3 regions of the Kosakonia beeri genome follow, and region 1 is predicted to be linked to each of the others. Evidence: riboswitches for the same ligand, from Rfam matches in the RefSeq annotation. Region 1 holds a riboswitch; each other region holds the start of a gene.

Region 1 (3,376 bases):
GCGGCGCAGCTTTACTGGCAGGGAGAGGTGATCCCCGGCGACATCGCCTTCCGCGCAGTGTAAAACAGACAGCCGGGCGGTTTATGCCGCCCGGCTGTCATCGTTTTACTGCCATTCATCACTTCAGCATCATCACTTCAGCACATAGTGCAGCAGCAAATAATCCCCTTGTGGCGAGGCACCCTGCGCTTCGATATGCCAGCCGTGGCGTTGATAAAACGCCAGCGCTTTTTTATTCAGCAACAGGCATTTCAGCGATCCGGTATGGGTAAAGGTCGATTGCACATGCCTGAGTAATGCACTGCCAACGCCCTTGCCCTGTGCATCCGGGTCAATAAACAAGTTATGCAGGAAGTTGTCGTTCTCGTAGACCGAGGCGAACCCAAGACGGTGCCCTTCCTCTTCGGCGACCCACACCGTTTCGCCCAGCACAGCGGCATCGAAATCTTCCAGCTGCCAGTCACTGCCATCGAGCCACGTCCAGCCGCTTTTGCGGGCACGCAGATAAAGAGTACGTAAAAACGGCCTGTCACTTTCTTGCCAGCGGCGAATAATCAAACCAGCCCCTTACTTAGCGGTGATAGAAGATATCACCATTATAGGCTTTAAGAATTTTGCCGTCGGTATCGGTGATCAGCACATAGTTGCCGCCCATATAGGTCCAGTGGCTACCCGCATCTGGTGCTGGCAGGTTGCGTAACTGCCACTGTTTAATATTGTACTCCTGACTGCGGTACATCTCCGGCACCGTATCACCGATGTTAAACTTGGTGAAATCGGCCACGAACTCCTTCACCTCGTAGGATTGCGGCCCACTAGCCGGTGTGGTCTGCGATTCGGCAAAGGCAGAAGTTGCGGTTGCCAACAGCGCGCCCAGAAGCATCATTTTTGTTTTACGCATACTCTCTCCAGGTTGTTCTTATCCATTTCACGCGGTTGCATAAATTAGCATGCCATCATTGCCGTTAACTTACGGGGGAGCAACAACGAAAAAATAACGCTTTGGTAAAAAGTGTAAGCAAACCCAGGAGAAAGCAGGAAAAGCGAACAGCAATTTCCGCTATCCGCTTGTAACCTTTGGGAATAATCCTGGCATCCCGTCAGTCCGTAAAGCCTTCCAGCACGATTTTACCGACTGCACGCTGGCTTTCGAGCAGGGCATGGGCTTTACGCAGATTAGTCGCATTGATGGCACCAAAGTGTTCCCCGAGCGTCGTTTGTAATACACCTTCGTCAATCAACGCGGCGACGCGTGTCAGTAATCGGTGCTGGGCAATCATATCGTCCGTGGTAAACATCGACCGGGTAAACATAAACTCCCAGTGCAGGGACACACTTTTTGCCTTCAGCGGCAGTGCATCAAGACTGTCGGGATCATCAATGAGCGCCAGCTTGCCTTGCGGTTTCAGGGCATTAATCAATTGCTGATAATGGTCCTGCGTGTTGGTAAGGCTGGCGACATGCGTCACCTCTTTTATGCCAATCCGTGCCAGCTCTTCGGTCAGTGGCTTGCTGTGATCAATCACATGATGAGCACCGCGCTCCAGAACCCATTGCTGGCTGGCGGGGCGTGAAGCGGTTCCAATCACCGTCATGCGCGTCAATTTGCGCGCCAGTTGGGTAATGATTGAGCCGACGCCGCCTGCCGCGCCAACGATCAGCAGTACATCCCCTTCGTTGCCGTTTTCGCGAATGCCAAGCCGGTCAAACAACATCTCCCAGGCGGTGATAGCGGTTAACGGCAGGGCCGCGGCAGAGGCGTTATCCAGCGTTTTGGGTTTCAGCGCTGTAATCCGCTCATCCACTAGTTGAAATTCGCTGTTACTGCCTGGCCGCGTTAATGCCCCGGCATACCACACTTCATCGCCCGGTCGAAAAAGCGTGACAGCTTCTCCCACCTCTTTCACCACGCCGACGGCGTCCCAGCCCAGCACGCGAGGCGTTTCGGCATTGAAACCGGCGCGCACTTTAGTATCGACCGGGTTAACCGAGATGGCTTTCACTTCTACCAGCAGGTCATGGCCGCTGGCCTGCGGCTGCGGCAGTTGGATATCGTTCAGGAAGGCCAGGTTGTTACCGTTTGGGGCAGCGTGGGTAATGGCGATTGCTTTCATAAATACTCCGTTAATGCGTTATTTATCTCAGTGCCGGTAAGGGTAGACAACGCCGTCATGATGAAAAACCCGTAAAAAGGAGCAGCACTTATCCTTAAGCAGTGAAAATCGCCACAGCCTGTAGCGCAGCCGTAGCCGGGAATGGCAGGCCACCGAACATCCATTGCTTCGCCACTGCGCTCGATCCTTGAGCGACAGGGGGCCATCAGCGGATATTTATCAACGCCAGATTATCTGCCATCGCCTCTTTTTGGGCTCCCTTGTATTCGCCTGCACATTCCCTTACTCTGCTGACCGGGACGCACTGTCCCTTTGACTCGGGGTGCCCTTCGTATGAAGGCTGAGAAATACCCGTACCACCTGATCTGGATAATGCCAGCGTAGGGAAGTCAGATGCCTGCCCGGCATCCCTTCTTCACGCCGGGCAGGAGCGAATTTATGCAACCTGACCTGCTTGATCGTGCGCAGACCGCGCATGTGTTACAGCAATTCCGCCGCCGTTCTCCCCTAGTGCACTGTATGACCAATGACGTGGTTCAGACTTTTACAGCCAATGTGCTGCTGGCTTTGGGCGCGTCGCCCGCGATGGTGATTGAACCCGAAGAGGCACAGCAGTTTGCAGCCATTGCCGATGCGTTGTTGATTAACGTCGGTACCCTTACTCGTGATCGTGCCGAAGCAATGCGCGCGGCCATCGACAGCGCGCAGGCAGCAGATACGCCGTGGACGTTAGATCCTGTTGCCGTCGGCGCGCTTACTTACCGAACCTCTTTCTGCGCACAACTCCTTACTTTGCACCCTGCGGCGATCCGCGGGAATGCCTCGGAAATTCTTGCCCTTGCCGGAATGAGCAGCGGCGGGCGCGGCGTCGATACCACGGACACCGCCAGCGCAGCGTTACCCGCAGCGCAAACACTGGCAAGGCAGACGGGCGCTGTCGTTGCGGTGAGTGGCGAAGTGGATTACATCACTGACGGGCAACGCACCCTGATGGTCACCGGTGGCGATGCGATCATGACGCGAGTAGTGGGCACTGGCTGCGCATTGTCGGCTGTTGTGGCGGCCAGCTGCGCGCTTGCTGGCGATCGGCTGGCGAATGTCGCCGCGGCCTGCGCGTTGATGTCGCAAGCCGGGAGCCAGGCGGTGGCCCGCAGCGAAGGACCCGGCAGTTTTGTGGCGGCCTTCCTTGATGCGCTGCATTCAGCAGGGGCAGATGCATGAAACGTATTAACGCACTGACTATCGCTGGCACCGATCCCAGC
Region 2 (3,376 bases), 2.0 Mb from region 1:
GTAACGATCGTTTTTCAGTTCGGTCATTGTCAGTTCCTTAAGCGTCAGGCCGCCAGTATATACACCTTACTCGTACTCTGCCCGACACATCGCCACCGTGTCTTCGATCAGTCGGCGTGCAACGGTACCCGGCGGTGGCAACAAAGGAAGACTGTCGTAGCGATACCAGCCCGCATCCAACAGCTCTTTTGGGTCAATATTGATTTCGCCGCTGTCATATTCCGCCATAAACGCGGTCATCAGCGATTGTGGGAACGGCCATGGCTGGGAGGTTACGTAGCGCAGGTTTTTCACTTTGATGCCGCTCTCCTCCATCACTTCCCGCGCAACGGCCTGCTCCAGGGTTTCCCCCACCTCAACAAACCCGGCAAGTACGGTGTAGATCCCGTTACGATGGCGCGTATGCTGCGCCAACAGAAGGGTGTCATCACGTCGAATGGCAACAATAATGCACGGCGCGATCTGCGGATAATAACGTTCGCGGCAGTGATCGCAGAGCATGGCCCACTCTGTTTTGCTCGGGTGCATAGTGTGCCCGCAGTAACCGCAGAACTGATGAGAACGGTAGAACTCCGCCAGTTGCACACCACGCCCGGCCAGCTGGAACAACCCGGCATCCTGATCGATCACCTGACGTACAGAGCCCATATCCTGACGTCGATTCTGGCGGATCATCCATACCGTTTCGCCTTGCCATTCACCAATCTGCAGAGCGCGCTGCCCCACAAGATCGAAATTTCCTGCCTGCCCATGTGGTAATTCTCCACCGGGCAACCATAATTTTTGTTCATGGCTCACGATCCACCAGCCATGATCACATGCTTCAATAACACGAACCATTCGAGTACTACCTTAGCTTCACTGGCATTTTGTTAACATTATTATTACATTCGGATGAGCACTTTTTCACTGACATATTGCGGAGTCAATTATGCTAAACCAGTTAGAAAGCCTGACAGAGCGCGTTGGAGGAAGTAACACACTTGTCGACCATTGGCTACTTGTACGTAAGCAACTTCTCGTCTCTTACTACAATCTGGTTGGCATTAAGCCTGGCAAAGGATCGTACATGCAGCTGAACGAAAAAGCGCTGGACGATTTTTGTCACAATCTGGTGGAGTATCTCTCCGCAGGCCACTTCAGTATTTATGAACGCGTCATTAGCGAAATGGAAGGGAATAGCCCACTTTTAGTCGCTACCCAACTTTACCCTTTGCTTGAAGCGAACACCGTCGAAATCATGGATTATTATGATTCCAGCCTCGAAAATGCCATCGACGACGACAACTGCCTTGAATTCCAGCAAGCGCTTTCTGGCATCGGCGAGGCGCTTGCCGCTCGCTTTACGCTGGAAGACAAACTGATTGAGCTGGCCTTTGATTACGACCTCAATGAGAGCGCCAATGACGAAAGCGGCATGGCGCGTCCGGCTTGAATTCTTAAAAAGTAACGCGTAGTTTAAAAAGCAGTTCCCCGTCTGAGGACGGGGTTTTTCTTGTCGGAGTGCCTATCTCTCCACAACATGATTCGCCATGCCGCGAAGCGGCGCGAAAGATGAAGTGGAAAAGGCTGAGACCGTTAATTCGGGATCCGCGGAACCTGATCAGGTTAAAACCTGCGAAGGGAACAAGAGTAATCCATTCACATCAGCCACCCTTACGGGCGGTTTGCTGCCATTACTCCATCCGTCGTCTGACAAGCCATCTCCTTACTGTCTGGAATGAGCTATGTCTGCAAAACTTACACGCCGTGAACAACGCGCCCAGGCGCAACACTTTATCGACACGCTGGAAGGCACCGCGTTCCCCAACTCGCAACGCATTTATATCACCGGTTCCCAGCCGGATATTCGCGTGCCGATGCGCGAAATCCAGCTCAGCCCAACGCTGACTGGCGGCACGAAAGAACAACCACAGTTTGAAGAGAACGAAGCGGTACCGGTTTACGACACTTCCGGCCCGTATGGTGATCCGGCGATCGCCATCGATGTGCAGCAAGGCCTGGCGAAGCTACGCGCACCGTGGATAGCCGCGCGTGATGACAGCGAAACGCTCGACGCACGCAGTTCGGCCTATACCAACGCACGTCTGGCAGATGAAGGGCTTGATGAGCTGCGCTTCAGCGGGCTACTGACCCCACGCCGCGCCAAAAAAGGCCAGTGTGTGACTCAGTTGCACTATGCGCGCCAGGGGATCGTTACCCCGGAGATGGAATTTATTGCCATCCGCGAAAATATGGGGCGCGAACGCATTCGCAGTGAAGTGCTGCGCAGGCAGCATCCTGGTGAAGGTTTTGGTGCCCGCCTGCCAGACAATATCACGGCGGAATTTGTGCGCGACGAAGTTGCCGCAGGCCGCGCGATTATTCCTGCCAACATCAACCACCCGGAATCGGAACCGATGATCATCGGGCGCAACTTCCTGGTAAAAGTGAATGCCAATATCGGTAATTCAGCCGTTACTTCATCCATCGAAGAAGAGGTGGAAAAACTGGTGTGGTCGACCCGCTGGGGCGCAGACACGGTGATGGATCTGTCCACTGGCCGCTATATCCATGAAACCCGCGAATGGATCCTGCGCAACAGCCCGGTGCCAATCGGTACCGTACCGATCTATCAGGCGCTGGAAAAGGTCAATGGGATCGCCGAAGATCTGACCTGGCCGGCCTTCCGCGATACGCTGCTCGAACAGGCTGAACAAGGAGTGGACTATTTCACGATCCACGCAGGCGTCCTGTTACGTTATGTGCCGATGACCGCGCAACGCCTGACTGGCATTGTTTCACGCGGCGGATCGATTATGGCCAAGTGGTGCCTCTCCCACCATCAGGAGAATTTTCTCTATACCCACTTCCGCGAGATTTGCGAAATCTGCGCCGCCTATGACGTCTCGCTGTCACTCGGCGACGGGCTGCGCCCCGGCTCGATTCAGGATGCTAACGATGAAGCCCAGTTTGCCGAACTGCATACGCTGGGTGAGTTGACCAAAATCGCCTGGGAGTATGACGTACAGGTGATGATTGAAGGCCCGGGCCATGTTCCGATGCAGATGATCCGCCGCAACATGACCGAAGAGCTGGAACACTGCCACGAAGCACCGTTCTACACGCTGGGGCCATTGACCACCGATATAGCCCCAGGTTACGACCACTTCACTTCTGGCATTGGCGCCGCCATGATTGGCTGGTTTGGCTGCGCCATGCTCTGTTACGTCACGCCAAAAGAGCACCTCGGTCTGCCAAATAAAGAGGATGTGAAACAAGGGCTGATCACCTACAAAATTGCTGCCCATGCGGCCGATCTGGCAAAAGGCCACCCTGGCGCGCAAATCCGCGACAATGCCATGTCAAAAGCGCGCTTTGAGTTCCGCTGGGAAGA
Region 3 (3,376 bases), 2.4 Mb from region 1:
GCGCGCTAACGCGAATAAATGAGGAAAATGGGGAATTGGAAGCGGATATTGCCCACCACTGGAAGGCGATTTCCCCGTTACACTGGCGTTTTTATTTACGCCCTGGCATTCATTTCCATCATGGCCGCGAACTGGAAATGAGCGATGTTATCGCTTCCCTGCAACGTGCAACGGCGTTACCGCTTTATTCGCATATCAGCGAGATCCTCTCGCCAACCCCATGGACGCTGGATATTCACCTGACACAACCGGATCGCTGGCTGCCATGGTTGATGGGTTACATTCCGGCAATGATTTTGCCTCGCGAGTGGAATACGATGGCCAACTTTGCCAGCCAGCCGATTGGCACCGGCCCCTATGCGGTCACCCGCAATACCCATAATCAGCTTAAAATCCATGCCTTTGATGATTACTTCGGTTTTCGCGCTCTGATCGACGAAGTTAACGTGTGGGTGTTGCCGGATCTCGCCGATGAACCGACCAGCGGCCTGACGCTCGAAGGGCCAACCGACGGCGAAAAAGCCGTTGAGAGCCGTCTCGAAGAGGGATGCTATTATCTGCTGTTCGACGCCCGCTCCAGCCGTGGCGCTAACCCGGCGGTCAGAGAATGGGTCAGCCAGGTGCTCTCACCCACTAACCTGCTCTGGCATGCCAATGAGCAATATCAGCGCTACTGGTTCCCGGCGTATGGTCTGCTGCCACGCTGGCACCATGCCCGCCCCGGCAGCGGCGAAAAACCTGCCGGTCTGGAAACCCTGACGCTCACGTTCTACCGTGAACATAACGAGCACGAAGCACTCTCCCGCACCATGAGCACCTTATTAGCAGAACATGGGGTAAAACTGATCGTACAGGAAGTGGAGTACGAGGAGTGGTATCGGGGTGAAGCCGTGAGCGATATCTGGCTTAACAGCGCCAACTTTACGTTACCGCTGGATTTTTCCGTGTTCGCCAACCTGTATGAAGTCCCCCTGCTGCAGCACTGTATTATGCGCGACTGGCAAGCCGATGCCGCACAATGGCGTACCGGCGACATGAACCTCGCCCTCTGGTCGCAAGAGTTGCTTGCCAGCAAAGCGATGGTGCCGCTTATTCACCACTGGCTGATGATTCAGGGGCAACGTTCCATGCGCGGGCTGCGTATGAACACACTGGGCTGGTTTGACTTTAAATCTGCCTGGTTCGCGCCACCGGACCCATAACGCTTTCCCATTGTTTACCAAATCATTACAATAGCGGCGTTCTCAACGGGGTGCTGCGCAAAGAGCGTGTGCTGAGAAAATACCCGTCGAACCTGATCCGGATAACGCCGGCGAAGGGATTTGAGGCTATGACTCAAAATCCTTTGCCACCCATATTGAGGTGCAAAGTGTTAAAAAAATGTCTGCCATTCCTGCTGCTGATTGCAGCGCCTGCTTTTGCCAAACCTGTATTGACCGTTTACACCTACGACTCGTTTTCCGCCGACTGGGGCCCGGGCCCTGCGGTGAAAAAAGCCTTTGAAGCCGACTGTGACTGCGAACTGAAATTCGTCGCGCTGGAAGATGGCGTCTCACTGCTTAATCGTCTGCGTATGGAAGGGAAAAAAAGTAAAGCAGACGTGGTACTGGGACTGGATAACAACCTGCTTGAAGCCGCAACGCAGACTAACCTGTTCGCCAAAAGCGGCGTCCCCACCGATGCCGTCAGCATTCCCGGCGGCTGGAAAAACGAGACGTTCGTTCCGTTCGACTATGGCTGGTTCGCCTTTGTCTACGATAAAAACAAGCTGAAAAACCCGCCGAAAAGCCTGAAAGAACTGGTAGAGAGCGACCAAAAATGGCGTGTCATCTATGAAGATCCGCGCACCAGTACGCCAGGCCTGGGTCTGCTGCTGTGGATGCAAAAAGTCTATGGCGACAAAGCCCCGGAAGCCTGGCAAAAACTGGCAGCAAAAACGGTGACCGTCACCAAAGGCTGGAGCGAAGCTTATGGGCTGTTCCTGAAAGGCGAGAGCGATCTGGTGCTAAGCTACACCACCTCACCGGCTTACCATCTGATCGAAGAGAAAAAAGATCACTACGCGGCGGCCAATTTCAGCGAAGGGCACTATTTGCAAGTGGAAGTGGCCGCCCGCACTGCCGCCAGTAAACAGCCGGAACTTGCGGAGAAGTTCCTGAAATTTATGGTTTCCCCCGCTTTCCAGAATGCTATCCCGACTGGCAACTGGATGTACCCTGTCAGCGATGTCACTCTGCCTGCCGGTTTTGAGACGCTGACAAAACCGCAGACGTCACTCGAATATAGCCCGCAAGATGTTGCCGCACAGCGCGCGGGCTGGATTAGCGCATGGCAACGCGCCGTCAGCCGCTGATTGCCGGCTGGCTGATACCTGGCCTCACCGCCGCCATTGTGATGGTGGCGGTGGCGCTGGCCGCTTTCCTGGCACTATGGCAAAACGCCCCCACCACCGCGTTGTCGGCGTTCTGGCAGGACAGCTACTTGTGGCACGTGGTGCGGTTCTCTTTCTGGCAGGCATTTCTCTCCGCCCTGCTCTCCGTGGTTCCGGCCATTTTTCTTGCCCGCGCCCTCTACAGACGCCGCTTCCCTGGCCGTCTCGCACTGTTACGCCTGTGCGCAATGACGCTTATCCTGCCGGTGCTGGTCGCAGTATTTGGCATTCTTAGTGTTTATGGGCGCCAGGGGTGGCTGGCCAGCCTCTGGCAACTCTCAGGACACGAGTGGACATTTTCGCCCTATGGATTACAGGGTATTTTGCTGGCCCATGTCTTTTTTAACCTGCCAATGGCGTCGCGTTTATTTTTGCAATCGCTGGAGCTGATCCCCGGCGAGCAGCGCCAGCTGGCAGCGCAGCTGGGCATGAACGGCTGGTCATTCTTTCGCTTTGTTGAGTGGCCGTGGCTACGTCGCCAGCTCCTCCCTGTCGCGGCGCTGATTTTTATGCTCTGTTTCGCCAGTTTCGCTACCGTCCTGTCGCTTGGCGGCGGGCCGCAAGCCACTACCATTGAACTGGCTATCTACCAGGCGCTAAGCTTCGATTTCGATCCCGCACGTGCTGCCATGCTGGCGCTGATCCAGATGGTGTGCTGCCTTGCATTGGTATTGCTGAGCCAACGGTTGAGCAAAGCGATAGCCGTGGGTAGCCATCAGATTCAGGGCTGGCGCAATCCGCAGGACCGTCTGTTCAGCAGAATTGCCGACAGCATACTGATTGGCCTGGCACTGCTGCTGCTGCTGCCGCCCTTGCTGGCGGTGATCGTTGACGGGATCAATATGAGCATGCTGAAAGTTCTGGCAGAACCTATTCTATGGCAGGCCATTGGCACCTCACTGCGCATTGCGCTGGCCGCCGGGTTGCTGTGTGTGGTACTCACAA

The links. Region 1 has a riboswitch for thiamine pyrophosphate ahead of thiM (hydroxyethylthiazole kinase). Riboswitches for the same ligand answer to the same signal wherever they lie in the genome.
Region 2: another riboswitch for thiamine pyrophosphate. It lies ahead of thiC (phosphomethylpyrimidine synthase ThiC); the one in region 1 lies ahead of thiM (hydroxyethylthiazole kinase).
Region 3: another riboswitch for thiamine pyrophosphate. It lies ahead of thiB (thiamine ABC transporter substrate binding subunit); the one in region 1 lies ahead of thiM (hydroxyethylthiazole kinase).

The regions. Positions count from the first base shown of each region.
Region 1 is NZ_CM135106.1:1,699,562-1,702,937, forward strand. It holds gene apbC (iron-sulfur cluster carrier protein ApbC) at 1-63, shown strand, start outside; gene ACUY4S_RS08150 (GNAT family N-acetyltransferase) at 133-558, opposite strand; gene ACUY4S_RS08155 (RcnB family protein) at 572-901, opposite strand; gene ACUY4S_RS08160 (zinc-binding alcohol dehydrogenase family protein) at 1,101-2,114, opposite strand; TPP riboswitch at 2,423-2,518, shown strand; gene thiM (hydroxyethylthiazole kinase) at 2,553-3,335, shown strand; gene thiD (bifunctional hydroxymethylpyrimidine kinase/phosphomethylpyrimidine kinase) at 3,332-3,376, shown strand, end outside.
Region 2 is NZ_CM135106.1:4,630,885-4,634,260, forward strand. It holds gene hemE (uroporphyrinogen decarboxylase) at 1-27, opposite strand, end outside; gene nudC (NAD(+) diphosphatase) at 67-840, opposite strand; gene rsd (sigma D regulator) at 932-1,435, shown strand; TPP riboswitch at 1,490-1,643, shown strand; gene thiC (phosphomethylpyrimidine synthase ThiC) at 1,728-3,376, shown strand, end outside.
Region 3 is NZ_CM135106.1:4,104,838-4,108,213, forward strand. It holds gene sgrR (HTH-type transcriptional regulator SgrR) at 1-1,202, shown strand, start outside; TPP riboswitch at 1,239-1,339, shown strand; gene thiB (thiamine ABC transporter substrate binding subunit) at 1,370-2,353, shown strand; gene thiP (thiamine/thiamine pyrophosphate ABC transporter permease ThiP) at 2,329-3,376, shown strand, end outside.